4 regions of the Tessaracoccus lubricantis genome follow, and region 1 is predicted to be linked to each of the others. Evidence: riboswitches for the same ligand, from Rfam matches in the RefSeq annotation. Region 1 holds a riboswitch; each other region holds the start of a gene.

Region 1 (7,390 bases):
CCGGGCCAACCCCTGGTTGGCGTCCAGGTGGTCCAGGTCGATGAAGGAGGCCTCTGGCCGCGGCTGGGGGAGTTGGGCCAGTGACTCGGTGACGAGTGCGGCGCGGTCCGCGGCTGACCCTCCGGAGACGTTCACGACCCCGGAGTGTGCTCTCGTCACCATGGCGACGAGACGGTCGACCAACTCCTGCGAAGACATCCCCCAACAACCTTCCGCCCTGTGGCTCAGTGTGGGGCCAGTCTAGTTCCGCAATTCACTGGGGCGGCGGGGCGGCCGAAAGGAATTTACACGCCCGGGCGGCCCGAAGCGGCGTCGACGAGCGCCTGTGTCGCGGCGACCACCGCCGGGATGAGCTTCTCGGGCGGGAAGCCGCGGTCCAGTTGGACGAAGGCGGCCTGGAGGATGCCCCGGGTGAGGGCCACGTTGAGGCGGGCCAGCTCGGGATCTGGCAGCAGTGCGCGCCAGGCACCGATGAGCGAGGCGCGCAGCACGTTGTGGGCCTGGTCGGCGATGGCGGAGGTGACGCGCGAGGCCCCCGGCTGTTGCGCCATCTGCATGAGCCAGCCGTGGCCGGTGTCGGCCGCCTCTTCCAGGTTGGCCCGCACCCAGGCGACCACCCGGTCCCCGGGGTGTTCGACGCCGGCCACCGCGTCGCCGACGGCCTTGGACCACGTCGGGAGGTGTCGGGCGACGACCATGCCGCGCAGGTCGTCGATGCTGTCGACGTAGCGGTAGATGCTGTTGCGGGCGATCCCGGCGTCCTGGGTGACCTTGCCCGCGGTCAGCGGCAGGCCGGCCCGCAGCAGGGCCTCGGCGGCGTCGAGGAGTTTGACCTCGATCTGCGCCCTGTGCTCAGCGACGGACGCAGCGGCGATCTTCGGCATGGCGACATTGTGTCACGCGGGCACCACGGCGCCACCCATCAGGGTGACTCTCACCGACGTGGCGTCGAGTTTCGACGGTGAGGCCACCGTCGCCGTCTGGCCGTCGGGCAACGCCACCTTGAGCTCGACGTCGTCGAGCGTGAGCGTCTGGTCGAGGATGGGAAGTTCCACGCCGGCGGGGTCGAGCTGCAGCGAGGCCGGCCCGATGCCGAGCACCTCGCCGGTGGCGAGCCGCCCGGTCCAGCCCAGCCGGTGCGCCTCGGCCTCGACGACGAACGCCCGGTAGCCGAGGAAGGCCGCCACCTGACGGTTGTGCGGCCGCTCGCGCAGCGCCTCGGGCGCGTCGACCTGCAGGAGCCGGCCCTCGTGGAGGACGGCCACGCGATCGGCGACGGTGTAGGCCTCCTGGTGGTCGTGCGTCACGTGGACGGCGGTGGTGCCCGTCTCTCGGAGGATGCGCGCCAGGTCGTCGGCGAGTCGGCGGCGCAGGCCGGTGTCCAGCGCGGAGAGCGGTTCGTCGAGCAGGATGGCCCGTGGTGACGGGGCCAGGGAGCGCGCGAGCGCGACGCGCTGCGCCTGTCCGCCGGACAGTTCGGTGGGCTTGCGGTCGCCGTAGCCGGCGAGGCCGACGAGCTCCAGCATCTCCGCGACCCGCGCCCGCTGCTGGTCCTTGGGCAGCTTGCCGAGGCCGTAGGCGATGTTGCGGGCCACGTCCATCGTCGGGAACAGTTGGCCGTCCTGGAAGACGAGCCCGAAGTTGCGCTTGTGCACCTTCACCGGCGCCAGGTCCTCGCCGTCCCACGCGATGGCGCCTGAGGTGAGCGGCTGGAGGCCGGCGACGGCGCGCAGCAGGGTGGACTTGCCCGAGCCTGACGCGCCGAGCAGCGCCACGACCGTGCCGGGCTCCACGTGCAGGCTGACGTCGTCGACGGCGACGGTGTCGCCGTAGCGGACGGTGACGCCCCGTACTTCCAGACCGGTTACCACGCGGCGACCTCCTTCGGCCGCAGGCGTTCGGCCGCGGCCATCGTGACTCCTGCCAATCCTGCCAGCACCACCGACGCGGCCAGCGCGACGCCGTAGTTCTCGGCGCCGGGCCGGCCGAAGAGCCGGAAGATCAGCACCGGCAGCGTGGGATTGTCCGGCCGGGCGAGGAAGCTGGTGGCACCGAACTCGCCCAGGGAGGTGGCGAACGCGAAGCCGACCGCCAAGCCGAGCGCGCGGCCCAGGTGGGGCAGCTCGATGCGGCGCACCACCTGCCAGGGGGTGGAGCCGAGGGTGGCGGCCGCCTCCAGTTGCCGGGGATCGATGGCGCGCAGGGTGGGCAGCAGGGTGCGCACCACCAGCGGCAGGGCGACTACGGCCTGCGCGATCGGGATCAGCGCGATGCTCGAGCGCAGGTCCAGCGGTGGCCGGTTGAGCGTGATGAGGTAGCCGAAGCCCACCGTGACGGCAGACACCCCCAGCGGCAGCAGGAACAGCGACTCCAGCGCGGCCAGGCCCGAGCGCGCGACCCGGCGCCGGGGGCGCCGGGAGGCCACCAGCGCGACGAACAGCCCGAGGGTGACGGCGATGGCGGTGGCGGCCAGCGCGGTCACCAGGGAGGTGCGCAGCGCCTCCCACACGCTGACGCCCGCCCCGCCCTCGGCCGCCAGCTGCAGGTAGTTCACCGTCGTGAAGTCGCCCCCGCGGTGCAGTGACCGCCACGCCAAGTCTGCCAACGGCAGCCCCAAGAGCACGACGGCGACCGCGAGCGTGACGGCCAGCGCGGCGCCGTCGCGGGCAAGCGAGAGGCCCTGCTCCTCGTCGGCCGCCGCCTGGAGCTTCAGCGCGCGGGTCATCCGGGCCTGCGCGCGGCCGCTCAACCACAGCGCGGCCGACACGATCACCAGCTGGGTGATGGACAGGGCCGCGGCCGACGGGAGGTCGAGCAGTTGGGTGGTGAGGAACCAGATCTCGGTCTCGATCGTGCGGTGGCGCGTCTGGCCGAGCACCATCACGATGCCGTAGGACGAGGCGCTGAACAGGAACACCAGCGAGGCCCCCGACACGATGGCCGGGCTCAGCGCCGGCAGCGTCACGGTGCGCAGGGTCCGCAGGGGCGAGGCGCCGAGCGTGCCCGCGGCCTGGGCCAGGCGGGGGTCGAGCCGCGACCACATCGTGCCGACCGTGCGCACCACCACCGAATAGTTGAAGAAGACCATGGCAGCCAGGATCGCGGTGGGGGTACCAGCCAGGTCGAGCCCGCCGAAGATGCCGTCGGGGCGCAGCAGCGAGCCGAACGCGACGCCGACGACCACCGTCGGCAGCACGAACGGGATGGTGATCACGGCGCGCAGGGGGTCGCGCCCCGGGAAGCTGCAGCGGTACAGGAGGTAGGCGCCCGGCAGCCCCAGCAGGAGGCAGGCCGCCGTCGAGACGGCGGCCGAGCCGAGCGTGAACCCGATGGCACCCCACGTGCGGCGCGAGCCGAAGACCGTGGTGAAGCCCTCGAGCGTCCAGGAGGTGCCGTCATGGAAGCCGCGCAGCACCAGCGCGGCCGCCGGCCACGCGAAGAACACGACGAGGAAGGCGGCCGGGACGAGCGCCGCCAGCGCCCATCCCAGCCGCCAGCCGAGGGTGGATCTCACCCCATGGCCTCGGTCCAGTCACGGATCCACTCTTCGCGGTTGGCGTCGATCTCGTCAGGCGCCACCTCGACGGGGGAGGGGGCCAGCGGGGCGAACTTCGCCCATTCCTCGGGCAGGGTGGTCTCGGTCAGGGCGGGGTACATGTACATCTCGGTGGGGAATACCTCCTGCACCTCGGGGCTGAGGAGGAAGTCGATGAAGGCGCGGGCACCCTCCTCGTTCTGGGCGCCCGCCAGGACGCCGGCGTACTCCACCTGGCGGAAGCAGGTCTCCAGCAGCGCCTCCGTGGTGGACTCGTCGCCGTCGACGGTGTAGGCGGGCGACGTGGCGTAGCTGAGCACCAGCGGCCGCGGGCCGGCACCGTCGGCCCCGGAGAAGTCGGTGTAGTACGCCTCGGTCCAACCGGAGGCGACCTTGACGCCGTTGGCCTTCAGCTGGGCCCAGTAGTCGAGCCAGCCGTCGCCCTTCTCGCCGATGGTGGCGAGCAGGAACGCGAGGCCAGGCGACGAGGACGCCGGGTTGGTCACCACGAGGAGGTCCGCGTACTCCGGCTTGACCAGGTCGTCCAGCGTGGTGGGTACCGCCACGCCCTGCTCGGCGAACCACTTCTTGTCGGCGTTGATGCACACGTCGCCGAAGTCGATGGGGGTGAGGCCCTCGGCGTCGTACTGCGCGGCGTCCTCGGGCAGCTCAGGGTCGTAGTCCACGAGCACGCCCTCCTTCGCCGCGCGGGACGCGTAGGTGTTGTCGATGCCGAAGACCACGTCGCCCAGCGGCGAGTCCTTCGTCAGGACGAGCTGGTTGACCAGCGTGCCCGCGTCACCCGGCTGCACGTAGGTCACCTCCAGGCCGGAGTCCGCGGCGAACTTGGCCTTGAGCTCGTCCGGCAGGCTGAAGGACTCGTGGGTCACCACGGTCAGCGTCGACGACGAGGTGGGCGTGGTGTCCTCGGCCGAGGACTCCGTGGCCGGGGTGGCGCCGCCACAGGCGGCGAGGGCCAGCACGGCGACGCCCGCCACGGCCGATTGCGCGATGAACTTCATGTCCGCTCCTTCATCAGGAGGGCTCGGCCAACGCCGAGGAGAATTCCCAACTCCCTACGCCGGTGCTAGCCGGATCAGGTTTGAGGGTCTGCGGCCTCCCGCACTCTCAGCGCCCCGGTGGCGCTCCCCTGTGTTCGGCGTCCACCATAGCGCAGCCGCTCCGCTCAGGAACCGCCGTTCGATTCGGTGACCCGCAGCAGCGCGTCGCGGATCAGGCGGGCGCGGCGGGGCCCGATGCCGTCGATCTCCATCAGCTGCGACACCGACGCCCCGAACATCTCCTGCAGCGAGTACCGGCCGACGAGCTTGGTGACCATGGGGGCGGGGAGCCGGCCGACCCGGGACAGGAGCCGCACACCGCGGGTACCGAGGCTCTGCTCGAGGTTGGCGGTGGAGCCGAAGCCGAGGCGCTCGGCGACCAAGCCGCTGCTGAACAGTTCCTCGGGCGTGAAGTTGTGCAGCGCGAGCAGGTCGAAGTCCGACGGGTCCGCCAGGTTGTGCGCGTAGTCCTCCGTCAGCAGGTCCGCCACGCCCTCGAAGCTGCTGGCCAGTTCGGCGTGCTGCAGCGACACCAACCGGCCCTCGACGCCCAGGATGTCGACGTGGAACTGCATCTCGGTGGACAGCCGCCGGGTGAGTTCGAGCCGGTGCGCGACGTGCGTGAGGTCGCGCAGCGTGACCTGGTCGGCGATCTCCAGCTGCGAGAACTGCTCGAGCTGGTCGGTGAGGCGCGTGACCACCCGCGAGAGCGTCGCGAGCGTCTGGTTGGCGCGGCTGATCACCTGGGGCACGGTCTCGACGGGGTGGCGTCGGCCGCCCAGGAACAGCGACACGGTGCTCATCGACGCCGACACCGTCACCACCGGCACGCCGGCCGACTGGGCGGTGCGGTCCGCCGAGCGGTGCCGCGTGCCCGTCTCCGCCGTCGGCAGGTCCCCCTCGGGCACGAGGTGCACGCCCGCCGCGACGATCCGGGTGAGGTCGTTGGACAGGATGATCGCGCCGTCGAGCTTGGCCAGTTCGCGCAGGTTCTGCTCGGTGCAGTCGACGCCCAGCTGGAACCCGCCGGAGCAGACCTGCTGCACCCGCGCGTTGTTGCCGAGCACGATCAGCGCGCCCGTGCGCCCGAGCAGGATGCGGTCGAGGCCGCCGCGCAGCTGGGTGCCCGGCGCGAGCAGCCGCAGGTAGCGGCGGATGGCTGACCTTGGCACCTGATCTCCTTGTCGTCGGGACGTCAGTCTACGGGGGCGTCGTCGTCGAGTTTGCGTCGGCGGTCGTTGCGCTTCACGCGGCGGCGCGACGGGCGGTCCTCCAGGAGGATCCCCAGCACCATGACGAGCCCGCCGACGGCGGCGACGATGAAGAAGATCGCGCCCAGCGCCGGGTACCCGAACAGGCCGGGGCCGACGTCGGCGACCATCAGCAGCGCCGCCGCGACGGTGATCGCGGCGAGGACCAGCGCCGTCGAGAGGCGGTTGGCCAGTTGGTGCAGCACCATGTGGAGGCGGTCCTCGTCGATCGCCTTGACCGTGAAGGCGAGCTCGCCCTCCGCCAGCGAGTCGAGGATGCGGTTGGCGCGGCGGGGGAGGCGCTCGATGAACTGCTTGCCCTCGAGCCCGCCCAGCAGCGCCTGCGCCGCGCTGGGGGTGAACCAGGCGCGCAGGATGGTGGGGATGTTGGCGCGGATGGCCTCGATCGGCGTGAAGTCCGGGTCGAGGTGCTGGGTGGTCTGGTCGAGGTTGAGCAGCGCCTTGCCCACCAGCGTCATCTCGGCCGGGGGCCGGAGGCCGTGTTCGCCGGAGAGTCGAGCCAACTCCATCAGCACGCTGCCCGCCTGCAGCTCCGAACCCATCGAGAGGGTGGCGGAGACCAGGTGGGTGACCGAGTCACGGAAGGCGGAGGCATCGTAGTCCTCCAGCGGGTGCCCCATGCTGGCCAGCACCGTTGCTGCGCCCTCGCCGTCGGCGTCACCGATGGCCACCAGCAGCTTCACGAGTGAGGTGCGCACGCGCGACGGGAGCCGCACGACCATGCCGACGTCGAGGATGGCGATCTGGTGCTCGGGCGTCAGGAACAGGTTGCCGGGATGCGGGTCGGCGTGCAGGATGCCGTCCACCAGCATCGCCCGCAGCATGAAGTGGAACAGCGAGCCGGCCAGGCCGGGGCCGTCGACGTCGAGCAGCTCGAGCTTGCCCAGGTCGGTGATCTTCCTGCCCGGCATGAACTCGAGCGTGAGCACGTCGTCGGTGGAGTAGTCGGCGATGGGGGAGGGCACCACGATGTCGCGCTCGTCCTCGGCGAGTTCGGCGAACAGGCGCAGGTTGGCGGCCTCCTTGCGGTAGTCGAGTTCGTCGGCCATCGAACGCCGGAACTGGGCCAGCATCCGCGCGGCCCCCAGCCGCGGGCCGACGGGGGTGTTGCGGTCGACGAAGTCCGCCAGCCCGGCCAGGGAGTCGAGGTCGCTGCGGACCTTGTCACGCACGCCGGGCCGCAGCACCTTGACCACGACGTCGCGCCCCGACTTCGTCACTGCGCGGTGCACCTGTGCCAACGATGCGGCGGCCAGCGGCCGGTCGTCGAACTCGGCGAACATCGCATTGACCGGCGCGCCCAGCGACTCCTCGATGCGCGCGCGGACCTCTTCGACGGGCACGGGCTCGACGTCGTCCTGCAGCCGGCTGAGCGCTTCGGTGTAGACGGCGGGGAGGAGGTCCTGGCGGGTGGAGAGCAGTTGGCCGAACTTGATGAACGTGGGGCCCATCTCCTCGAGCGACCGGGTGAAGCTGCGGGCGTCCTCCTCCGTCCGCTGGGCTTCGGGGGCGTCGCCCGGGAT
Region 2 (7,390 bases), on a different contig from region 1:
GTAGGCCGTCATCGTCTGCAGCATGTTGACGTACGCGCGGGTGGTGGGGGAGGCGACGGCAGGCCTGGGCGCCCCGGCCAGCACCGGGTCTGCCATCAGCCCGGCGTGCATCTCCACCTCCGCCGCGACGGCGCCGCCGGCGCTGGTGGCCCAGAAGCCCGAGGCCTCGGGTGAGGGGGCGCGGGTGGCGAGCATGGCGAGGGCTCGGGTGTAGCCGCGCAGGTAGAAGTCGTCCTGCACGAGGTACTCGACGAATCGGTTGACGTCGAGGGTGCCGTCGGCGAGTTCGGTCAGCAGCGGCAGCGCATCGATGCGGCGGCGGATCTCGGCGGTGGCGTCCCACGCGCGCGCGCTGAACTCACCGGTCTTCCACGTGATGGTCATGTGTTCCTTCGGTCAGAGGGCGTCGACGAAATGATCGACGGGGCCATGGCCCAGGGTGGGGGTGCGCGACAGCGTCCAGCGGGAGCCGGAGTCGATGGCGCGCATCAGGTAGTCGCGGGCCTGCTCCACGGAGGGCAGCCGGACACCCGTCTGGGGGGAGTCTCCGTTGCGGGCGGCGAACGCCGCGATCGCCGACGACAGCGTGCAGCCCGTCCCGTGCGTGTGCCGCGACTCGATGCGCGGGCCGCTGAGGATGGCCACGCCCTCGGCGGTGGCGAAGGCGTCGGTGACCTGCGCGTCGGAGAGATGCCCGCCCTTGACCAGCGCGGCGCGGGCGCCGGCGGCGACCAGCGCGTTGGCCTGGGCGATCACCCCGGTGGCGTCGACGGCGGGGCCGGTGCCGAGCAGCACCGCGGCCTCCGGCACGTTGGGGGTGATGACGTCGGCCTGGCGCATCAGGCGCTCGCGCACCACGGAGATGGCGTCGTCGTGGAGGAGCTTGTCGCCCGAGGTAGCGACCATGACGGGGTCGAGGACCACCACGCCGAAGTCGGCCCGGCGCTCGTCGAGCAGGTCTGCCACCGCGCCGGCGACCTCGGCGTTGGAGAGCATGCCCAGCTTGGTGGCGGCGACGGGCAGGTCGTCGAGGACGGCCTCGACCTGCGCGCGGACGAAGGCGGGGTCCACGGGCCGGGCATCGCGCACGCCCTGCGTGTTCTGCACGGTGAGCCCCGCGAGCGCGGCCGCGCCGTAGACGCCGAGCGCGTGGAAGGTCTTCAGGTCGGCCTGGATGCCGGCGCCCCCCGACGGGTCCGAGCCTGCGATGCTGAGGGCGATCCTTGGCGTGGTCATCTGGTCCTCCAGAGGGACATGAGTTGCTTCGCGGCGGCCAACGGGTCTGGCGCCGACATGATGGCCGACACCACGCAGATGCCGTCGACGCCGGTGTCGATGACCCACCGGGCGTTGACGGGGTTGATGCCGCCGATGGCGACCGTCCTGGCGCGGCCCGCCGTCTCGCGCACGATCTGCTCGGCACCCTGAAGCTCGAGCGGCGCCTCGGTGTCGGTCTTGGTGGTGGTGTTCCAGATGGGCGACAGGCCGAGGACGTCGGCGGTCTGGTCGCGCAGCTCGGCGCGCAGTTGTTCGGTGTTGGAGATCGACAGGCCGATCATGAGGTCCTGGCCGAGCCGCCGTCGGGCCTCGTGGATGTCGCCGTCCGCCTGCCCCATGTGGAAGTGGAGCCCCAGGTCTTCAGCGATGTCGAGGCGGTCGTTGACGAACACGGCGGCGCGGTGGCCGGTGGCGTCGAACACCCGCTGTGTGGCGTCCACCACCGACTGCGTCAGCTTGAGGAAGTCCACCTCCGACATGTGCTTGTCGCGCACCTGCACGACGCCGGCTCCGCCCAGCACGGCCTGCTCGACGATGCGCGGGACGCGGTCTGGCCCTCCGGCCAGTTCGGTGTCGGTGACGACGTACAGCCGCCAGTCGACCTGCTTGGCGTGCTTCTTGTGGGCCTGCATCAGTCCTCCTCGACGGTGACGAGCTCCTCGACCTCGGCCGGCGTCAGCGTGTGCAGGGCATCGAGCCAGAGCGTGCGGAAGGTGGCGGGGGCGGTGGCGCCGCGTGCGGCGACGAGCCCGGCGGCGCCGAACAGTGCGTGGGCGGCGACCACGGCGTCGTGCCGGTCCGCCTCCGACTCCGCGACGGCGAGGCAGGCCGCGACGGTGGCGCCCAGCGCGCAACCGGTGCCGATCACCAGCGGCATCAGCTCGTGGCCGCCGGTCACGCGCGTGACGCGGCCGTCGGAGACGACGACATCCGTGGGGCCGGAGATGGCGACGACGGCGCCGGTGTCGGCGCACAGCTGGCGGGCGGTGTCGACGGCGGCGTCCACCTCGTCGGTGGCGTCGACGCCGCGACCCCCGGCGGAGGTGCCCGCGAGCCCGAGCACCTCGGACGCATTGGCGCGGATGGCGGCGGGGCGGTGGACGAGCAGGTCTCGGGCGAGCTGGGTGCGCACGGGCAGGCCGCCGACGGCGACGGGGTCGAGCACCCACGGCTTGCCGGCCGCAGCCGCGGCGGGTGCCGCGAGGCGCATGCCGGCGTGCTGCTCCGCCGAGCCGTTGCCCACGTTGATCAGCAGGGCCGACGCGATCCCGGCGAAGATCTCCGCCTCCTCGGGCAGGTCGATCATGGCCGGCGCGGCGCCGACGGCCAGCAGCACGTTGGCGGTGATCTCCGGCACGACGGTGTTGGTCATGCAGTGCACCAGCGGCGTGGTGGCGCGGACACCGGTGAGGGTCTCGGCAATACGGGTCATGGGTTGCTCCCTTCGCTAGCACGACCTAGATCAGGTGGTACGGGTGTGCTCTCAGCCCCGACGACGGGGCACCCCGGCTTCGCCGTCGACCCTACCAGTGTCCTCCGACGGACCCTGACTCAGGCCACCGCCGCCCGAGCCTCGACGAACGCCGTCACCGCGGCGTCGAGGTCCTCGCGCGTGAGCGCCGCCGACAGCTGCGTCCTGATGCGCGCCTTGCCGCGCGGCACCACCGGGAACGAGAACGCCCGCACGTAGACGCCGCGGGCGAGGATCTCGTCGGCCATCCGGGCGGCCAGCGCGGCGTCGCCGATCATCACGGGCACGATGGGGTGGTCCGACTCCGGCACCTCGAAGCCCTCCTCCACGATGCGACGGCGGAAGTGGGCGGTGTTGTCGCGCAGCCGGTCCAGCAGCTCGGGCCGCGACTCGATGAGGTCGAGCACCGCGATGGCCGAGGCCGTGATGGCGGGCGCCAGGGAGTTGCTGAACAGGTACGGCCGCGACTTCTGCCGCAGCAGTTCGACGATGGGCTGGCGCGCGCACGTGAACCCACCGGACGCGCCGCCCAGGGCCTTGCCGAGCGTGCCGGTGAGGATGTCGACGCGGTCGGTGACGCCGAACAGTTCGGGGGTGCCGGCCCCGGTGGGGCCGACGAAGCCGACGGCGTGCGAGTCGTCGACCATGACCAGCGCGCCGTACTCGTCGGCGAGCGTGCAGATGTCGTCGAGGGGCGCCACGTAGCCGTCCATGGAGAACACGCCGTCGGTGGCGATCACGCGGTGCCGGGCGCCCTTGGCGGCCTCGAGTTGCGCGCGCAGGTCGTCGAGGTCGCGGTTGCGGTAACGCAGGCGCTGCGACTTCGTCAGGCGCACGCCGTCGATGATCGACGCGTGGTTGAGCTCGTCGGAGATGATCGCGTCGTCGGGCCCGAAGATGGTCTCGAACAGGCCGGTGTTCGCGTCGAAGCACGACGAGTAGAGGATGGTGTCGAACCCGTCGGCGCCCTTGCGGAGGAAGCCGGTGAGCTTGGCCTCGAGGTCCTGGTGCTGCGTCTGGGTGCCGCAGATGAAGCGCACCGAGGCCAGGCCGAATCCCCAGCGGTCGAGGGCGTCCTTGGCGGCGGCGATGAGCTCGGGGGAGTCGGCGAGGCCGAGGTAGTTGTTGGCGCACAGGTTGATCACGTCGCCGTCGAGGGTGCCGACGTGCGCGGCCTGCGCCGTCGTGAGCGGGGCCTCGTTCTTGTAGAGCCCCTCGTCGCGGAGCTCTTGCAGCTGGCTGCGGATGTCGTCGAGGAAGGTCATGGCTGCTCCTGTGGTTGGGGGGTGGGCGTCAGAAGTGGTCCCAGGTCAGGATCACCTTGCCGGACTTGCCGTCGGAGGCGACTGCGAACGCCTCGGCGAAAGACTCCGCCGGGAAGCGGTGCGTGATCACGCCGGAGATGTCCAACCCCGACCTGATCAGGGCGTTCATGGCGTACCAGGTCTCGAAGATCTCGCGCCCGGTCACGCCTTGGATGGTGAGCATGTTGAAGATGATGGTGGCGAAGTCGACGGTGAGCTCCTTCGTCGGCGACCCCAGCAGCGCGATGCGCCCACCGTGCGTCATGTTGTCGATCATCGAGCGCAGCGCCACGCCCGAGCCCGACATCTCCAGCCCGATGTCGAAGCCCTCCACCATGCCGAAGCGCTCGTAGACGTCCTCGAGTCGTTCGCGGCCGGTGTTGACGGTCGACGAGATGCCCAGCGAGCGCGCCAGCTCGAGGCGCTCGTCGGACAGGTCCGTGATGACGACGTTGCGGGCGCCCTGGAACCTGGCCACCAGCGCCGCCATGATGCCGATCGGCCCTGCGCCGGTGACCAGCACGTCCTCCGCGAGGGCGGGGAACTGCAGCGCGGCGTGGACGGCGTTGCCGAACGGGTCGAAGATCGCCGCGACGTCGGGGTCCATCCCGGCGGGATGCACCCACACGTTGCGGGCGGGCATGACGAAGTACTCACAGAACACGCCGTCGACGTGGTAGCCGATGCCCTTGAAGTTGCGGCACAGGTGCCGCTTGCCGGCCAGGCAGGCGCGGCAGCGGCCGCACACGTAGTGCCCCTCGCCGGAGACGAACTGCCCCACCTCCAGGTTGGTGACCGACGAGCCGAGCGCCACGATGTCGCCGCAGAACTCGTGCCCGATGATGCGCGGCGCCTGCACGTTCTTCTCGGCCCAGCCGTCCCACCGGTCGATGTGCACGTCGGTGCCGCAGATGCCGGTGCGCCGGATCCTGATCAGCACGTCGTTGGGGCCGGGCTCGGGGGTGGGCACGTCAATGAGCTCCAGGCCGGGGCCGGCGGAGGTCTTCACCAGGGCACGCATGGATCCCATCGTGGCATGCCCGGTCGGGCTGGGTGCAGGTACCCTGCTGCAATGGCCCTCGACGTGTCCCGCGCCACCGCGACGCAGCGTGTGATGCTCGGTGTCGCGTTCGGCTACCTGTGCACCTTCGTGCCGGCGCTCCTGGGGTTCTTCGCCGCCGCCCAGGTGCCGTGTGAGGGCCTCCTGTGCTGGTTCGAGTCGGCGTTCGTCGGCAGCTGCATCGGCCTGGGGCTCGGGATCATCGTGGCGGCCTTCGTGGGCCGACGGCTGGGCCTGCGCTGGTGGTTCGGCCCCGTCCTGCTGGTGCTCTTCGCCCTCTCCCTCGGCCTGCCCTTCATGGTGGCGGGCGCCGGCTGGGAGGCCGTCCTGCTCGGGCTCCTGGCCCCGGTCCTCGCGGCCCTCAGTGCCCGCCCTCCCAAGGGGCTGGACCGTGCCGGAGACGCAGCCTAGGCTGGCATCACCCGAGAGCGAAGGAGCCTCCCATGGCCCACGGCGACATCACCCACCTCGAGATCCCCGTCAGCGACATGAGGCGTTCGGCCGAGTTCTACACCGCCCTCTTCGGCTGGGAGATCAACGAATACCCCGGTTTCGAGGGCTACCCCATGTGGCAGGCCCCGAACAAGGTCAGCGGCGGCGCCCTCACCCCGCGCGACGAGGCCTTCACGCAGCCGCGCGCCACCGTCGAGGTCGACTCCATCGAGGAGACCCTGACCCGGGTCCAGAGCAGCGGCGGCATCGTGGTGGTGAAGAAGACCGAGATCACGCCCACCAGCTGGTTCGCGGTCTTCGAGGACCCCGACGGCAATTCGGTCGGCCTCTACGAGGGTTCGATGGAGGGCTGAGCATGTGCCGCAACATCCGCCCGCTGAACAACTTCGAGCCGCCCGCCACGCAGGACGAGGTGCACGCGGCAGCGCTGCAGTTCGTGCGCAAGGTCTCCGGCGCCACGAAGCCGAGCAAGGCCAACGAGGAGGCGTTCAACCGCGCCGTCGAGGAGATCGCGCACATCACGCGGCACCTCCTCGAGGACCTGGTCACCACGGCGCCGCTCAAGAACCGCGAGGAGGAGGCGGTCAAGGCCAAGGCCCGCTCGGCCAAGCGCTTCGCCGCCGCCAGCTGATCCCTGAGCCGGGCGCTCTGCGCCCGGTCGAAGGGCGACGGACCCTCCGCCCCCCCGTCTCGTGCCCTGAGCCGGGCGCCCGGCGCCCGGTCGAAGGGCGGCGGACCCGCCGGCGGCTACCCTGCGTCCATGACGGGGACGCGAACCACTGACTCCAACGTCCGCCTGTGGCTGGGTGCCGGCGCCGCCTACCTGTGCGTGGTCATCCCCGCCGTCGTCATCGGGTCCGGCGCCGCGGTGCTGCCGTGCGACGGCTTCCTCTGCAACGTCGGCAACGCGTTCCTGGGCGCGCTGGTCGGTGGTGCGCTGGGTCTCGTCGTGACGGCTGTGGTCGGCGCGAGGCTGGGGCTGCGGTGGTGGTTCGTGCCGGTGCTGGTGGCCGTCCTCGCGGTGGGAGTGGTGCTGTTCACCCGGTTCGACGGCGTGCCCGAGCGAGCGGGCGTGCTGCTGGCCCTGCTGTCCCCGATGGCGGGGGCGCTGTCCGCCGCAGGGCTCAGGCGGCGGGGGTTCACCGTCGGCATCGCCTCGCTCGCCGCCCTGGCCGTGTTCGGCACCGCCGTCCTCACGCTGGGAGCACACCTCGACCGGCGGGCACAGCTGGACCGGCGCGCCGATCAGTTCCGCGCCGCCGCCCTCCCGCTCCACGCGCCAACGGCCCTGGAGCAGGCCGAACTGCGTCTGGTGCTCGCCGAGGACGACCAGGTGATCTACGACCTCCGCACCCCGCAGCACACGGGCTGGCTGCGCATCGTCCTCGAGCCCGCCGCAACCCAGCCGTGCGAACTGGGGCGTAACGGGACCGACCTGGGGGACGGCATCGTCGCCACGGGGCGCGACCAGTCGTTCCGGCGGGTGTGCCGCCAGCTGGGTTCGGTCAACGCCGAGCTCTGGCCCGACTCCAGCGACAACGACTGGCAGGCGGACCAGATGGTCGAGGTGGCCAGGCAGCTCGAACCCGCCGACGCCCAGTGGTTCGTCGACCATCAGGCCCCCTGAACCACGGCGGCTGTCGGCTGCGGGCCTTGGATGGTGACGGTGGGTGAGGGCAGCTAGCGCGTCGGGCCGGCTTGGGCCGCCTGCGACGACCACCGCTCCGCTGCCGCGTTTGCTGCCCTGCCCAGCGCAGGCACCCAGCACCTCGACATGCAGCGGGTGACCCCAACGGCTAGTAGCTCAGCCCATGCCCGAACGGG
Region 3 (7,390 bases), on a different contig from region 1:
CACCGCCGCCGACGGCCCGGTCACCGACGGCACCGTCACCTACACCGTCGACGGCGGCACCCCCGTCGCCGCGGGCACCCCGGCTGGCGACGGCACCGTCACCTTCACGGTCCCGGGCCTGACCACCGGCAACCACACCATCGCCGCCAGCTACACCGGCGCCGACGACTGGACCGACAGCGCTGCGACGCCCCTCGAGGTCGTGGTCGACGGCACCACGACCCTGAGCTTCACCCCGCCGGCCACCATCGTCGACGGCGAGCCCGTGACGCTGCGCGCCGAGGTGACGGCGCCCGCCTCCACCCCGACCGGAACCGTCACGTTCCTGGAAGGCACGCCGGCGCTGCAGACCGCCCAGGTCCTCGCCGCGTCCCCCACGGCGACGCTGTCCGGAACCGTCCTGGGCACGGTCGCCCTCGTCGACGGCGTGGCGGAACTCACCACCACGCTCCCCGCCGGCGTCCGCACCATCACGGCCGTCTACGCGCCCAGCGGCGGCTTCGGAGCCAGCTCCCAGGGCGCCCGGATCGACGTCATGCCGATCGCCGCCGCCGAGACGCCCGAGGCGATCTCGGAGGGCGACGGCGTCACGTTGTCGGCGGCGGGTTCCAGCCCGGCGGCCACCATCGGCTGGGACCTCGACGGCGACGGCGACCACACCGACGCCACGGGCGCCGTCGTCACCCTGACGTGGGCAGAGCTGGTTGCCTTCGGCATCGACGACGGCCCCGCCACCCATGAGATCGGGATCCGAGCCGAGGTCGACGGGCTCATCTCCGAGTCGACGGTCGAGTTGCGGGTCGACAATGCGGCCCCGACGCTGGCGATCGTCGACGAGCCCGTCGGGCCCTTCGTCGCCGGCAAGCCGGTCACGATCCGGGTGGGAGCCGATGACCCGTCGGCGTCGGATGCGCTCATCACCTACCGCGTCAACTGGGGCGACGGCACGCCGGTGGTCGAGGTCGTCAGCTCGGAACAGCCGGAAGTGAGCCACGTGTTCGCGGCGGCGGGTTCGTTCACCGTCACCATCACCGCCACCGACCCGGACGGCGACGAGGACACGCTGGTCCTGTCGCTCGACGTCGTCGCAGCACCCGTCAGCCCGACACCGTCCGCGCCCACCACGCAGACTCCCGGGAGCCCGACGCCGAGCACGCCGACTCCGGCCACGCCGACGCCGAGCACGCCGTCGTCGGTCAGGCCCACGACCCCGACGGTTCGGCCGGGCCTGCCGTCCACCGGTGGCGGTGACGGCCTTGCCGCGGCTTCCGGGCTGGCAGGGCTGTTGGTGCTGACCGCGGCCGCCGTCGCGGTGGCCCGCCTGCGCCGACGGGAGGAGCCCACGACGTCGCGGCACTGAGGGTGCTTGGCGTCCGGCGGACGCCCCAGCCGTGGTGCTCGGGGGTGCTGGGGTCGGCGATGGTCACCAAGCGGTGACGATGCTGATCGCCAGCACCACCACGGCCACCATGGCGCAGGCGAGTTCCACGAGGATGCCCAGCCCGAGCGCCTTGACGGTGGCCAGGCTGGTGGCCACGGCCTGGCGGAAGTCGCGCAACCGGTACCACTCCGCCAGGAGCAGGCCCAGCACGAAGCCGATCGGCAGCCCGAAGCCGGGCAGCACGAAGACGCCGACGATGCCGGCAACCACGCCGACGACGACCGGCCACTTCGGCACCTCACGCTGCTGCAGGGACCTGCCAGTCAGTAGCCAGCTGCTCACGGCGCCGATGACCAGGAGCACTGCGGCGATGCCGAACGCCACCCACCCCCAGGAGGAGCCTCCCCAGATGGCCCACACGAGCGCGCCGATGCCGATGGCCAAGCTGCCGGGAAGCACCGGCACCACGATGCCCGCGAGGCCGACGAGGGCGAGTGCGCCTGCGGCAAGGGCCGCGATCATTTCCGTGGTCACCGGTCAAGCGTAGGGCGGCACCCGGCCAGGTGCGCCGCACGGCTCAGGGGAGGCCGGCGCGGTCGAACTCCTGCGGCAGAGGTTCTGTACCGCCGCGAGGTGCTCGTCGGGGTGGTGCTGGGCGATCACCCGAGCCACGTGGTGCTGCGGCGCGCGTGCTCGAACAGTATGTCGACGGTGGGCTGGGGCAGCCGTTCCGGGAGTCGCCGCAGGTGCTTGCGGAGGCGGTTGCGGTTGATGACCGTGACGTCGTCGGGTTGGGCCTTGACGGTGAAGTCGTCGGCGTTGATGGGGACCACCATGCCGCGGACGTGGACGTCGAAGCCGGCCGCCTGCGACAGCAGCTTCGCGGCGCGTTTGGCTTCGTGGCGCGAGTTGCGGATGTGTGGCTGGCGCACGCCGTTGACCATGAACGTGTTGCCGCCCACCCACACCTTCATCCCCGCGTGGTTCTTCGAGTTGATGGAGAACACGCCGGCTGGGCCGATGAGGAGGTGATCGATGTCGGCGTCGTTGGCGCCCACCGGGATGGAGTGGAGGAACAGCCAGCGCGGGTCCTTCTCCTGGAGCTTCTGCAGTTCGGCCGCGACCAGCCGCTCGCCGATCGCACCGCGCTCCCAGGGGGAGCGCGCGTGCTTGCCGAGGAAGATGCGGCGAAGGAGGGTGGCCCGCTGACCTGCGGCGTGCGCCGCGTCGATCTGGGCTTGGAGGGAGATGCCGGGGGCGTTGTGGGCGAGGTCGATGACGGTCGGTGGGGGAGGTGCCGGCGAGGCATCCGGGTCCTTCGACCGGCCGGGGGCGGCCGGCTCGGGAGCCGGGCTCGGGCTCGGCTCACCCTCCGGGCGACTCCATGCTCCGACGGCGGCGGTCAGCTCGTCGGACAGCGCAGGCTGCCCCGGGTGGTGGGTTCCGGCCACCACGTCGAAGTAGCCCACCTGCTCAGAGTCGGCCACCCTCGTCACGTACAGGCGGTCCTTGCCGTACCGCCGCCACCGCTTGAACTCGTACTGAGCACTGCTGTCGTCCCCCATGGTGGACGAGGGTAGCCCGCGAGCCCTCTGGGTGGGGTCCAAACGGAACGCTGCAGCGCGTTCAGGCGGCTCGCCCAGGATTTCTCTTCCTCAAAAGGCACCCGGTGTGGATTATCCACACCGACCCGCCGCTGAGGAAGAGAAAAGTGCGGGCGGGCCGACCGCTGGCCAGCCCGCCCGCCCTGAGCGCCTTGATCAGGCGGTCCTCACCTCGGAGATGTCGAGGTAGACCTGCGCGCCCTTCTCCCGGAACTCCCGCGACTTCGCCGCCATGCCCGACTCCGCGTCGGCGCCGGAGCCGAAACGCGCCCTGATGTCGCTGGTGATCTTCATCGAGCAGAACTTCGGCCCACACATGGAGCAGAAGTGCGCCGTCTTCGCCGGCTCGGCAGGCAGGGTCTCGTCGTGGAACGCGATGGCGGTGTCAGGGTCCAGCGACAGCGCGAACTGGTCGTGCCACCGGAACTCGAACCGCGCCTTGCTCAACGCGTCGTCGCGCACCTGCGCACCCGGGTGGCCCTTCGCCACGTCGGCCGCGTGGGCCGCGATCTTGTACGTGATCACGCCGGTCTTCACGTCGTCGCGGTTCGGCAGCCCCAGGTGCTCCTTCGGCGTGACGTAGCAGAGCATCGCCGTGCCGTGCATGGCGATGACGGCGGCGCCGATCGCCGAGGTGATGTGGTCGTAGCCCGGCGCGATGTCGGTGACCAGCGGCCCGAGGGTGTAGAACGGCGCGCCGTGGCACCAGTCCTGCTCGAGCCGCACGTTCTCCTCCACCAGGTGCAGCGGGATGTGGCCCGGGCCCTCCACCATCACCTGCACGTCGTACGCCCACGCCCGCTCGGTCAACTCGGCGAGCGTGCGGAGCTCGGCGAACTGCGCCTCGTCGTTGGCGTCGGCGATCGAGCCGGGCCGCAGCCCGTCGCCCAGGCTGAAGGCGATGTCGTAGGCCGCGAAGATCTCGCACAGCTCGTCGAAGTGCTCGTAGAGGAACGACTCGCGGTGGTGCGCCAACATCCACCCCGCCATGATCGAGCCTCCGCGGCTGACGATGCCCGTCACGCGCTCGGCGGTCAGCGGCACGTACCGCAGGAGGACGCCGGCGTGCACGGTCATGTAGTCGACGCCCTGCTCGGCCTGCTCGATCACCGTGTCGCGGTAGACCTCCCACGTCAGGTCCTCGGCCTTGCCGTCCACCTTCTCCAACGCCTGGTACAGCGGCACGGTGCCGATGGGCACGGGGCTGTTGCGGATGATCCACTCGCGCGTGGTGTGGATGTCGTCGCCGGTGGACAGGTCCATCACGGTGTCGGCGCCCCAGCGGGTGGCCCACGTGAGCTTCTCCACCTCCTCGGCGATCGAGCTGGTCACCGCCGAGTTGCCGATGTTGGCGTTGACCTTGGTGAGGAACGCGCGCCCGATGATCATGGGCTCGCTCTCGGGGTGGTTCACGTTGGAGGGGATGATCGCGCGTCCGGCGGCCACCTCCTCGACCACCTTCTCGACGGCGACCCCCTCCCGCAGCGCCACGTAGCGCATCTCCTGGGTGATGATGCCGTTGCGCGCGTAGTGCATCTGCGTGACGCGCTTGCCGGGCAGGGCCCGGACGGGTTCGTGGCGGCGGCCGCGCCACTGCTCGGAGGCGGCACCTCGCCGGACGGCGGCGCGTCCGTCGTCGGCGAGGTCGCGGGGCCGGGCCTCGTGGGCCTCGGTGTCACCGCGGGCGTCGATCCACTCCTGACGCATGGGCGCCAGGCCTTCCACGGGATCGGCGGTGGGCCCGCAGGTGCGGTAGACGTGCACGTCGGCGTTCGGTACGCCACCCGGCGACTCCGCCAGGCTGATGGCAGTGACGGGGACGCGGACGTCCCCGTCGGAGATGGTGACGGCACGGTGCTGCGGATGGATTTCCATCGGAATCTCTCTTCCTTCGCCGGCATGACCCGGACAGGTTCGACGGTCCAAGCGGCATCAGCTTGATCTCAGCCCGTGCCCGGGCACCCGTGGGATGCCGAGAGTCAACCACAGAGCGGGGTCAGTGAGCGGGCTGTCCATATCCGCCGCGGTTGGCTGCCCCGACCCTTGATGATGGGGATGTCCGGACAGGAGGCACGATGCAGTTCCCCACAGACGCCCCCGTCGCATTGCGCGACCGGCTCGACGTCGGCCTGCTCGTCACCTACCTCCGCTCCTCGAGCCGGACGCGCCCCGTCGTGCTGCTGACCGTGGCCGACGGCGCCAACCAGCCGTTCGTGTCCGCACCGGACCTTGCCAGGGAGTTCGGCCGCGACATCGACGTCGTCACGCTCCCCTCGAAGGACCTCACGTTTGCGCTCTCGGACGCCGTGGGGAAGGAGGCCAGTGCCTTCCTCGGTGCCTGCCGCGTCTACCCGCCCGGCGACCGCTGGCAGAGCAACCCACGATCCCTCTCCCTGCACCTCGGCCGCGACGAGGCAGAGCGGCGCGCCATGCAGTCGAGGATCGCCGACGACGTCCGCCGTGCCCTCAGCGCCGCAACCCCGACGGCGACACCGGCACCGCGGGTGGCCCCGGCCGGCCCGGGCACGGTGCCCAAGCCGGGGCCGCCGTCGCCCCCAGCCGACGGGGTGCGCATCGTCGACGACCCGGCCTCGGCCGCGGCGCTCGCGGCGCACCTCACGACGCCGGCACGGAAGCGGCCCGTGGTGGTGATCACGCGGGCCTCAGGCGCCGCCGCGGCCTACGTCGACGCCGAGGAGCTGCGCGCCGACCTCGCCGGCCTGGCGGATGTCGCCGAGATCACGGGAGCCGAAGCCAGCTGGGCCTTCTCGCAGGCCGTGCCCGACCAGTGCCAGGTCTACGGCGGCGCCTCCCGCGTCTATCCCATCGGCGACGACTGGACGGCGGATCCCTACCTCTCGCCGTTGCGCTTCGCCTATGGGCCCTCCGACAAGGTGAAGGTCACCCGCCAACTCATCTCCGACGCGCTCTCGATGGCCGCCCGCGGTGGGCTGACGCTCGGCTCCGGCACCGAAGCCCCCTGCGTGGTGACGGGCGAGGTGCAGGGCGTCATCGGCGACCGCGCGCTGGTGACCATCCCGGGCGTACAGATGGGCGGCACGCTGTGGCCCGAGCTCGTCCTGCCCGACCTCGCGGCGGAGCGGCTGTTCTGCAAGGGGATGAGGGTCGTCGGCACGTTCGACCCGGAGTCGCGCCGCATCGACGTCACCGGCATGCGGCGCTCGGCCGTCGACGCGCTCTCGGGCTACCGGGACGGCGACACGGTGCTGGCCCGGGTGGTGGGTGTCGACGGCGGCGGGTGCGATGTCGAGCTGTTCCCGGGGGAGGTCCGCCGCGTGGGGGCGGAGGACATCGCGGAGGATGGCGCCACCGTCGCCGACCTCGTGGCCGCCGGCGACGTGGTGGCGCTGTGGTTCGGCGAACCCGAGGCCGGCCAGTGGCTCCTCTCGATGCTCGACGCCGCGGACCCTGCCGAGGCCGTCCCCGCGCCGTCGGTGCTCGACGGCGGCCCACCCTGGCTGGTGACCGTGGACAAGGCGGAACCAGCCGGGGACGACGAGGCGCCTGAAGGGGCCGAGGAGTCCACTGGGCTCACTCCGGAGCAGCAGCGCGAGAAGGCGCTGATCATCAAGCGGCTCAGGAGGGCGGAGAACGAGATCGAGGAGCTCACGCTTCAGCTGCAGGAGAGCAGGAAGCGGCTCCGGGCGGCACAGAAGCGGCTGAAGCGCAGGCAGGGGGCGGTCACCGCGGTCGACAGGCTCTTCGAGGGGGACGCCGACCAGCTGGACTTCGAGATCGGTGCCGCATGGGCACGGATGATCCCGCCGGCGCAGAAGCACGAACTCCGGCTGCGCCCGCATCGGTTCGGCGACCACTTCCTCGCCACGATGGCCGAGGTGGAGGGAATTGCCAGGGACAAGGTGGTTGAGGTGATCGTCCACGTGCTCACCGGGCTGGACGCGGAACTCGACTCGAGGGGCCGATACCAACTTCGCACCGGTGAGGGTGGCGACAACCCGGCCCGAACGAGGAACGGGGGAGAGGTGTGCTGGCGGGTGAGCCTCCAGGCCAACACCCCGGGAGCCAGGCGGCTGCACTACTGGACGTGCCACGACTGGACCATCGAGCTGAGCTCCATCAGGGTCCACGACGACTATCGGCCCTAGCCAAGGCCGATTGCCAACGGCGGCTCGGCCCCGCGACACGCCCGGGCGTCGTCATTGCACTACCGCGATTTTGCATCCGCCGCAGGATGTGTCTAATATTGGTCTCCGCGCAAGCGACCGCCTGACAGGCAAAACCCCCAGTCACATGGGGATTGAGCTCTATTTGGTGGCAATCCGGCCAGATCACACGATTTGACAGGCCGGAAAGCCAGTGAGTAAAGTTCGGCGGGTTGCCCAAGCGGCAAAACAAAAACTCAACGAAACAAGCCAAACCGGCC
Region 4 (7,390 bases), on a different contig from region 1:
CACCGCGCCCCTGCTCGGCACCCGCGCCACGTACTGCCTCGTGCTCGGCGGCGCGACGATCGGCCGCAAGGTGGCCCTCGACATCGGCCGCGTGCACTACGACTTCATCCGCTTCGTCGGCACCACCGGCGACGACCCGGCCGACGGCTACGCCTGGGTGCCGGCCAACGGCGAGCTGCGCGACGGCGACAACGTCGCGATCGTCGGCGCCGCCGGCCCCATGGGCATGATGCACACCATCCGCGCCGTCACCTCCGGCATCGACGGGATCCGCGTCACCGGCACCGACCTCAGCGACGAGCGGCTCACCCACCTCGCCCGCACCGTCGACCCCATCGCGGCCGAGCGCAGCGTGCCCATCACCTACGTCAACACCGGCGAGGAGCAGTTGCAGCCCGGCTTCACGCACGTCTCGTGCATGGTGCCGGTGCCGGCGCTGGTCAGCCAGGCCGTCGACCTCGCCGGGGAGGGCGCGATCCTCAACGCGTTCGCCGGCATCCCCGCCGGCACGCTGGGCGAGTTCGACCTGCAGGGCATCGTCGAGCGCCGCATCTTCATGCTGGGCACCTCGGGCTCCGACGTCTCGGACATGCGCACGGTCCTGCGCAAGATCGAGGAAGGCATCATCGACACGCACATCAGCCTGGACGCCGTCACCGGCATGGCCGGGTTCCAGGATGCGATCGACTCTGTGATGAACCGCACCAGCGGCGGCAAGATCATGGTCTTCCCGATGCTGCACGACCTGGGGCTGACGCGGCTGGTGGACATGCCCGAGAAGCTGCCGCACGTGGCGGCCAAGCTGAACAACGGCGTGTGGACGAAGGAGGCCGAGCAGGCGCTGCTGGCCGGCGAGTGACGGGCCCTTCGACCAGCCGCAGGCGGCTGGCTCAGGGAACGCGGGGCGCTTCGAACAGTCGCAGGCGGCTGGCTCAGGGAACGCAGCCCCGTCAGTGGCCGCGGAGCCGCTCGATCGCCCGGCGGTCACGCTTCGTCGGGCGGCCGGCGCCGCGGTCCCGCACCGCCACCTTCCCCGCCATCTCGGGGATGGGTGGCGGCCGCTCGGGCGTGCGGTCGATGTAGGCCGCCTGCGCCAGCGGCGCACCCACCCGCTTGGCGAGCGTGGCGTCAACCACCTCGAGGATCTTCTCCTCCTGGTCCTTGCGCACCCGGATCACCTGCCCGGCCACCACGTGCTGCGACGCCTTGGGCAGCAGGTCATTGACCCTGACGTGGCCACCGCGCACCGCCGTCGTGGCGAGCGAGCGTGTCTTGTACACGCGCACCGCCCACAGCCAGGCGTCCAGTCGGGTCATGCGCAGAATCCTAACGCGCACCACAACGGGTGTCGGCGGCGCCGAGTACCGTAAGCCGCGTCACCTGACGAAAGGATCCCCATGTCCAAGAAGGCCATCGTCACCGGCCACAGCAAGGGCCTCGGCGCCGCGATCGCCGCGCAGTTGGAGGCCGACGGCTGGGTCGTGCTGGGCGTCTCGCGCTCGGCGGGTGAACGGGTGGACCTCGGGCAGCCGTCGGCGCTCACCGAATGGATCAGCTCGGGCGCGTTGGCGGCCTTCCTGGCGGACGCCTCAGACGTCATCCTCGTCAACAACGCCGGGGCGGTCTCGCCCATCGGCTTCGTCGGCACGCTCGACCCCGCCCAGATCGAACAGTGCGTCACCATCAACGTCACGGCGCCCCTCATCCTCACCGACGCCGTCGTGCGGCTGCGCCGTGAGGGCACCCCGCTGCGCGTCGTCCACGTGAGCAGCGGCGCCGCCCGCGCCGCGCACAGCACGTGGAGCACCTACTGCGCCTCCAAGGCCGCCGTCGACATGCACGCCTTGACGTTGGCCGAGGAGGGCCTCGACGGCGTGCGCGTCGCCTCGATCGCGCCCGGGGTGGTGGATACCGACATGCAGGAACACATCCGCGCGACGGATTTCCCGGCGCGTGACCGGTTCCGGGCGATGAAGGACAAGGGCCGCCTGAGCACGCCGGAGGACGCCGCGGCCAAGATCCTGGCGCTGGTCAACCGCGCAGACTTCGGCCAGAAGGTGCTGGCAGACGTCCGCGACGCCGGCTGAGCTACTTGGCGTCGACGGCCTTCTGCAGCTCGGCCTTGTTCATCTTCGAGCGGCCCTCGATGTTCTTGCGCTTGGCCTCCTCGTAGAGCTGGTCCCGGGTGCGGCCGCCCGGGCCCTTGTGTGAGCGCAGGCCACCGCGTCGGCCCGACGAGATGTCCTCCCTGGACAGCTTGCTCGACTCCTTGGCCTCGCCTGCCCTGGCGCGTTCCTTGTTGACGGTGCGGGCGGCGATCTCCTCGGCCGTGTCCTCACTCTCGCCACGCTTCTCGAGGCCTTCCTTGATGTGCTCGTACTGGCGCTCGCGCTTGTCACTCCATGCCCTGGGCGTCATGTCGACCTCCTGCTCGGGTCCCTCCACGCTACGACGGAGTCTCACTCCCGGCTACCTCCTTTGGCACCGTCGCTTCGTGGGCTAAGGTGCTGGCCATCCACACGGGTGCCCTCGGCAGGGGGCTGAGATGGGGCTGATGCCGCCCGGACCGTCCGAACCTGTCCGGGTCATGCCGGCGAAGGAAGTTAGTGATGACGCACACCATTGCCACCCCCCTCACCCACCCGGCCGCGGCGCTGCCGCCCGAGGGCCGCGCAGCCCTCCGCGGCGGCGTCCTCGGCAACTACGTCGACCAGCTCCACATCTTCCTGCCGCTCGTGGCGCTGGTGCCGGCGCTCCCCGTGCTGGCAGGTCCACACGCCGCGGCCACCACCGGCGCCATCGTGGTCATGGCCATGCTGCTGGGCCGCCCCATCGGCGGCATGGTGTTCGGCCAGATCGCCGACCGCCTGGGCCGCACCACCACCACGAAGGTGGCCATCGCCGGCACCGCCGCCTGCACCCTGGGCATCGCCGCGGTGCCCACGCACGAGGTGATCGGCGGCGCGGCCATCCTGATCGTGATCGCGCTGCGCTTCCTCGGCGGCGTGTTCATCGCCGGCGAGTACTCCGCTGCCATCCCCCTGGCGATGGAGTGGTCCAGGCCGCGGCGCCGGGGGCTCTACTCAGGCCTGATCATGTCGATGGCGCCATGGGCGCAGGCCACCATCGCCTTCACCACCGGCGTCCTGCTGGTGGCACTGGGCCCCGACGCCTACGCCGCATGGGGCTGGCGCGCGTCGTTCGCCGCCGGCGGCCTCGCCTCCGTCGCGATGCTGATGTACTACGGCGTCCACGTCACCGACGCCCCCGTGTTCCACCGCAACCGCTCCACGCGGCGCAGGCTCGGCCTCGTCGAGGTGCTCAGCGGCACCCACGCCCGCTCGTTCTGGCAGATGTTCGGCCTCATGAGCGGCCTGTGGTTCCTCACCAACACCACCGTCATCATGCTCACCCCCCGGTTGGGCACCGACGTGGGCCTGGACGCCACCAGCGTCAGCGTCGTGATGGGCTGCGCCGCCGTCGGGCAGGCCATCGTGATGGGCGTCACCGGGCACCTGTCGACGCTGCTCGGGCGTCGCCGGTTCTTCATCATCTGGGGCGTGGTGGCCGCGGTGTCGGCGCCGCTGCTGTGGCTGGCCATCATGAGCGGCCCCGCCGTGTGGCTGGTCGCGGCGTGCGCCGTCGCGCTCCAGGTGCTGACGGTCACCGCGTACGGCCCGATCGGCGCCTACCTGTCGGAGCGCTTCCCCACCGCCGTGCGCGCCACCGGCTACGGCACCGCCTACAGCCTGTCGATCGTCATCCCTGCGCTGTACCCGTTCTACCTGCCCACCCTCGAGGGCTGGCTCGGCCGCGACACCGCCGTGCTCGCCCTCATGGTGCTGGGCGGCACGCTGGTGGCGGTGTGCGGCGCGCTCGGCCCGGCGCTGCGGCCGGCGGACATCGACGACGACCTCGAGGCCGTGTCCTCGCGTCAGGGGCGGCCATGATCGCCGACGTGATCGCGGCGGTGCGCGAGCGGGCGCCGCTGGTGCACTGCCTGAGCGCGGCGGTGTCGCTCAACTTCGTCGCCGACGCGGTCCTGGCCGCCGGCGCACGGCCGATGATGACCGAGACGCTCGAGGAGGCCCCCGTCATGGTTCAGGCCGCCGACGCGCTGCTCGTCAACCTCGGCACGCTCTCCACAGATGGCGCAGCGGGCATCCCGGCGACGGCGGCGCGGGCTCGCGAGCTGGGCACGCCCTGGGTGTTGGACCCCACGGCGGTGGGGCTCGCCCCCGTCCGCACCCCACTGGCCCGCCACCTCCTGACGCACCGGCCCGCCGTGATCCGCGGCAACGCCTCGGAGATCCTCAACCTCGCCGGGGCCGGGACGGGCGGGCGCGGCGCCGACACCGTCCACGTCCCGGAACAGGCCGCCCACTCGGCCCACCTGCTGGCCCTGGCCACGCACGCGGTCGTCGCGGTCTCCGGGGCCCGCGACCTCATCACCGACGGTGAGCGCAGCGTCGCGGTGACGGCCGGGCACCCGCTGCTCACGCGGGTCACCGGCACCGGCTGCACGCTGGGCGCGCTCACCGCGGCCTGCGCCGCCGTCGCGGACCCGTTCGAGGCGGCGCACGCGGCGACGGCGTGGCTGTGCGTCGCCGCAGAGGACGCGGCTGGCGCGGCAGCCGGGCCCGGCTCGTTCAAGGTGGCGCTGCTGGACGCGCTGGCCGCCGTCGACCCCCACGCCGTCGAGGAGAGGGCCCTGGCATGATCGACCTGCGCTGTTACGTGGTCACCACCGGCCACGGGCCGGACGTGGTGGCCAAGGTGGCCGCGGCGGCAGGCGCCGGGGCCGGCGTCGTCCAGGTGCGCGAGAAGTTCCTGCCGGCGCGCGAGCTGCTGCGCCTGACGCTGGAGGTGGGCCGCGCGGTGCACCGGGCCAACCCGGCGTCGAGGGTGGTGGTCAACGACCGGGCGGACGTCGCGTTCGCCGCGATGCAGGAGTCGCCGTGGGTGCACGGCGTGCACCTGGGGCAGGACGACCTGCCGCCCGCCGCGGCGCGTGCGCTGCTGGGGCCGGACGCCGTCATCGGCCTGACCACCGGGACGCTGGCAATGGTGCGGGCCGCGGACGAGCTGGCCGGAGTCGTCGACTACCTCGGTTCGGGCCCCTTCCGCCGCACCCCCACGAAGGACTCCGGCCGCCAGCCGGTGGGCCTCGAGGGATACCCGCCGATGGTGGCCGCCACCCGGCTGCCCATCGTCGCGATCGGCGACGTGCAGCCGGCGGACGCCGAGGCACTGGCGGGCACCGGGGTGGCAGGAGTCGCCGTGGTGCGGGCGGTGATGGGCGCCGAAGACCCGGCGGCCGTCGTCGGGGAGATCCTCCGGGGCTTCACGCGCGGGGCGGCGCGCCCAGGCGGTCGCGGCGACTCTCGGGCGTGAGCGCCCAGCGCACGATCGCCGTCGAGAACCGCCCCAGCGGGCGGCCCACCAGCACGTCGAACCAGCGGCCCGACGGCAGCTTCAGCTCGCGGCGGGCCCATGCGGGCAGCGTCGCGATGGCGCCGGCGGCCAGCATCCAGTAGCCCGGCCGCGCGGGCCAGGGCACGGGCGGGGTCCTGAGCAGGAAGTCGACGGTGTCGAGCGCGGCTGCGGACGCGCGCAGCTCGGGCCGGAACCCCTCGATGGCGGCCAGCAGCTCCGCCTCCGTGCGGGGCAGGTCCACGGCGCCGAGCATCTCGCCGACGGGGGCGGCCTGCGCCACGTACTCGTCGGTCTCCTCCGGCGTGAGGCGGCGGTCGCCGTAGTGCTGGAAGGCCGCCAGGAAGCTCTGCGTCTCGGCGATGTGCACCCATGCCAGGAGGTGGGGGTCGGAGGCGCGGTAGGGCGTGCCGTCATCGGTCTTGCCGCGCACGCGTTCGTGCACGGCCCGGATGCGGTCGATGAGCGCCTCCGCGGACGGGATGGGTCCGTAGGTGGTCATGGCAATGAACTCGGAGGTGCGTTGCAGGCGGCCCCACGGATCCGACCGGTACCCGGAGTGCCCGGCCACGCCGGCCATCGCCGCCGGATGCAGCGCCTGCACAAGGAGGGCGCGGATGCCGCCGACGTACATCGCCGCGTCGCCGTTGACGTGCCAGATGACGTCGTCGGGGGTGTGCCAGCGCTGGCCCTCGGCGCCCCAGATCAGCTTGGCCTTCGCGTCGGCGTCCTCGCCCGCCACGCGCGAGCGCAGGGTGCGGCCCAGCAACGAGCGCAAGCGGGCGAGCGGCTTCATGCTTCCCAGACTACGTGGGCGGCCCGGACGGCTAGTCTGACGTGGGTAGGAGGAAACATGAAGATCACCGACAACGGGCCCAAGCCCAACACGTTCGACATCGAGACCGCCACCCGCGAGAACACCAACTACCGCACCGTCGCCTGGTCCGGGAAGTACTTCCAGGTCACGCTCATGTCCATCCCGGTGGGCGAGTCCATCGGGCTGGAGATGCACCCCGAGACGGACCAGTTCCTCCGCATCGACGCCGGCAAGGGCAAGTGCGTCATGGGGCCCAGCAAGGACAACCTCGACTACGAGCAGGAGGTCGAGGACGGCTGGTCCATCCAGGTGCCGTGCGGCACGTGGCACGACGTGATCAACACCGGCGAGGAGCCCCTTCAGCTGTACGTCGTCTACGCCCCCACGCACCACTCGAAGGGCAAGGTGCACGAGACCGCCGCCATGGCGGAGGCCGACGAGGAGGCCGGTGGCGACGAGCCGCCGAGCTTCAGCCACCAGCCCGCGCCGAACGCCGAGGACCAGTCCGCCTAGGCACCCTCACACCAAGCCACGCTGGTGGCCCTGCCCTCATCCGAGCGCAGGGCCACCAGCGTCTTTCGTTTCGGACAAGGGATGATGCAATTTTGATTAGCTGAGGTAATGAGCTAGGGTAACGTCCGGCCCGCGAAAGGAAACCGTGACGAATCCCACCCCCACCGCGCCAGGCAGCGCCGACCAGCCCCTCGACAAACCCGCCCTCGCCAACGACCTCCGACTCGCCTGCCAGCGCATCGCGCGCCGGGTCCGGTTCGAGTCCACCAGCGAACTGGCGCCGCACCTCTTCTCCGTGCTGGCCCGGGTGAACCGCGTCGGCCCCCAGACCCCCACCCAGCTCGCCGAACACGACCGCGTCAGCACGCCGTCGATGACGCGCACGCTCAACGCGCTGTGCGAGCGGGGCCTCGTCGAGAAGCAGCCCCATCCGCACGACGGCCGCCAGGTGTTGATCCAGTCCACCCGGGCCGGCGACGACGTGGTGCAGCAGACCATCGCGCACCGCGACATGTGGATGCTCGCGCACATCGACTCCCTGGACGACGACAAGCTGGCCCTGCTGAGAAAGGCCGCCGACCTCCTGCTGGAGGTGTCGCATGCCTGAGACCCGCTGGAAGATGTTCG

The links. A riboswitch is a leader RNA that binds a small molecule or an ion and turns the genes downstream of it on or off. The one in region 1 is predicted to bind thiamine pyrophosphate.
Region 2: it holds a riboswitch for thiamine pyrophosphate, as region 1 does, so the genes downstream of both, thiM (hydroxyethylthiazole kinase) here and ABEA30_RS02330 (thiamine ABC transporter substrate-binding protein) in region 1, are expected to answer to the same signal.
Region 3: it holds a riboswitch for thiamine pyrophosphate, as region 1 does, so the genes downstream of both, thiC (phosphomethylpyrimidine synthase ThiC) here and ABEA30_RS02330 (thiamine ABC transporter substrate-binding protein) in region 1, are expected to answer to the same signal.
Region 4: it holds a riboswitch for thiamine pyrophosphate, as region 1 does, so the genes downstream of both, ABEA30_RS04735 (MFS transporter) here and ABEA30_RS02330 (thiamine ABC transporter substrate-binding protein) in region 1, are expected to answer to the same signal.

What each region holds. Positions count from the first base shown of each region.
Region 1 is NZ_BAABLV010000008.1:73,297-80,686, forward strand. Features, by position in the region: gene ABEA30_RS02310 (helix-turn-helix transcriptional regulator) at 1-198, opposite strand, end outside; gene ABEA30_RS02315 (TetR/AcrR family transcriptional regulator) at 285-884, opposite strand; gene ABEA30_RS02320 (ABC transporter ATP-binding protein) at 897-1,871, opposite strand; gene ABEA30_RS02325 (ABC transporter permease) at 1,865-3,514, opposite strand; gene ABEA30_RS02330 (thiamine ABC transporter substrate-binding protein) at 3,511-4,557, opposite strand; TPP riboswitch at 4,592-4,697, opposite strand; gene disA (DNA integrity scanning diadenylate cyclase DisA) at 4,722-5,768, opposite strand; gene ABEA30_RS02340 (ABC1 kinase family protein) at 5,792-7,390, opposite strand, start outside.
Region 2 is NZ_BAABLV010000013.1:75,763-83,152, reverse strand. Features, by position in the region: gene ABEA30_RS04280 (TenA family protein) at 1-384, opposite strand, end outside; gene thiD (bifunctional hydroxymethylpyrimidine kinase/phosphomethylpyrimidine kinase) at 397-1,236, opposite strand; gene thiE (thiamine phosphate synthase) at 1,233-1,910, opposite strand; gene thiM (hydroxyethylthiazole kinase) at 1,910-2,710, opposite strand; TPP riboswitch at 2,701-2,796, opposite strand; gene ABEA30_RS04260 (glycine C-acetyltransferase) at 2,830-4,014, opposite strand; gene tdh (L-threonine 3-dehydrogenase) at 4,043-5,074, opposite strand; gene ABEA30_RS04250 (hypothetical protein) at 5,126-5,524, shown strand; gene ABEA30_RS04245 (VOC family protein) at 5,557-5,919, shown strand; gene ABEA30_RS04240 (DUF2277 domain-containing protein) at 5,922-6,197, shown strand; gene ABEA30_RS04235 (hypothetical protein) at 6,327-7,193, shown strand; gene ABEA30_RS04230 (glycoside hydrolase family 3 protein) at 7,363-7,390, opposite strand, start outside.
Region 3 is NZ_BAABLV010000010.1:139-7,528, reverse strand. Features, by position in the region: gene ABEA30_RS03235 (beta strand repeat-containing protein) at 1-1,360, shown strand, start outside; gene ABEA30_RS03230 (DUF456 domain-containing protein) at 1,424-1,915, opposite strand; gene ABEA30_RS03225 (nuclease-related domain-containing protein) at 2,041-2,946, opposite strand; gene thiC (phosphomethylpyrimidine synthase ThiC) at 3,142-4,860, opposite strand; TPP riboswitch at 4,855-4,961, opposite strand; gene ABEA30_RS03215 (hypothetical protein) at 5,061-7,112, shown strand; partial or broken gene ABEA30_RS03210 (hypothetical protein) at 7,296-7,390, opposite strand, start outside.
Region 4 is NZ_BAABLV010000016.1:34,979-42,368, reverse strand. Features, by position in the region: gene ABEA30_RS04755 (alcohol dehydrogenase catalytic domain-containing protein) at 1-859, shown strand, start outside; gene ABEA30_RS04750 (RNA-binding S4 domain-containing protein) at 951-1,316, opposite strand; gene ABEA30_RS04745 (SDR family NAD(P)-dependent oxidoreductase) at 1,398-2,087, shown strand; gene ABEA30_RS04740 (plasmid stabilization protein) at 2,089-2,445, opposite strand; TPP riboswitch at 2,510-2,619, shown strand; gene ABEA30_RS04735 (MFS transporter) at 2,610-3,950, shown strand; gene thiM (hydroxyethylthiazole kinase) at 3,947-4,720, shown strand; gene ABEA30_RS04725 (thiamine phosphate synthase) at 4,717-5,394, shown strand; gene ABEA30_RS04720 (oxygenase MpaB family protein) at 5,345-6,229, opposite strand; gene ABEA30_RS04715 (cupin domain-containing protein) at 6,287-6,763, shown strand; gene ABEA30_RS04710 (MarR family winged helix-turn-helix transcriptional regulator) at 6,909-7,370, shown strand; gene ABEA30_RS04705 (MFS transporter) at 7,363-7,390, shown strand, end outside.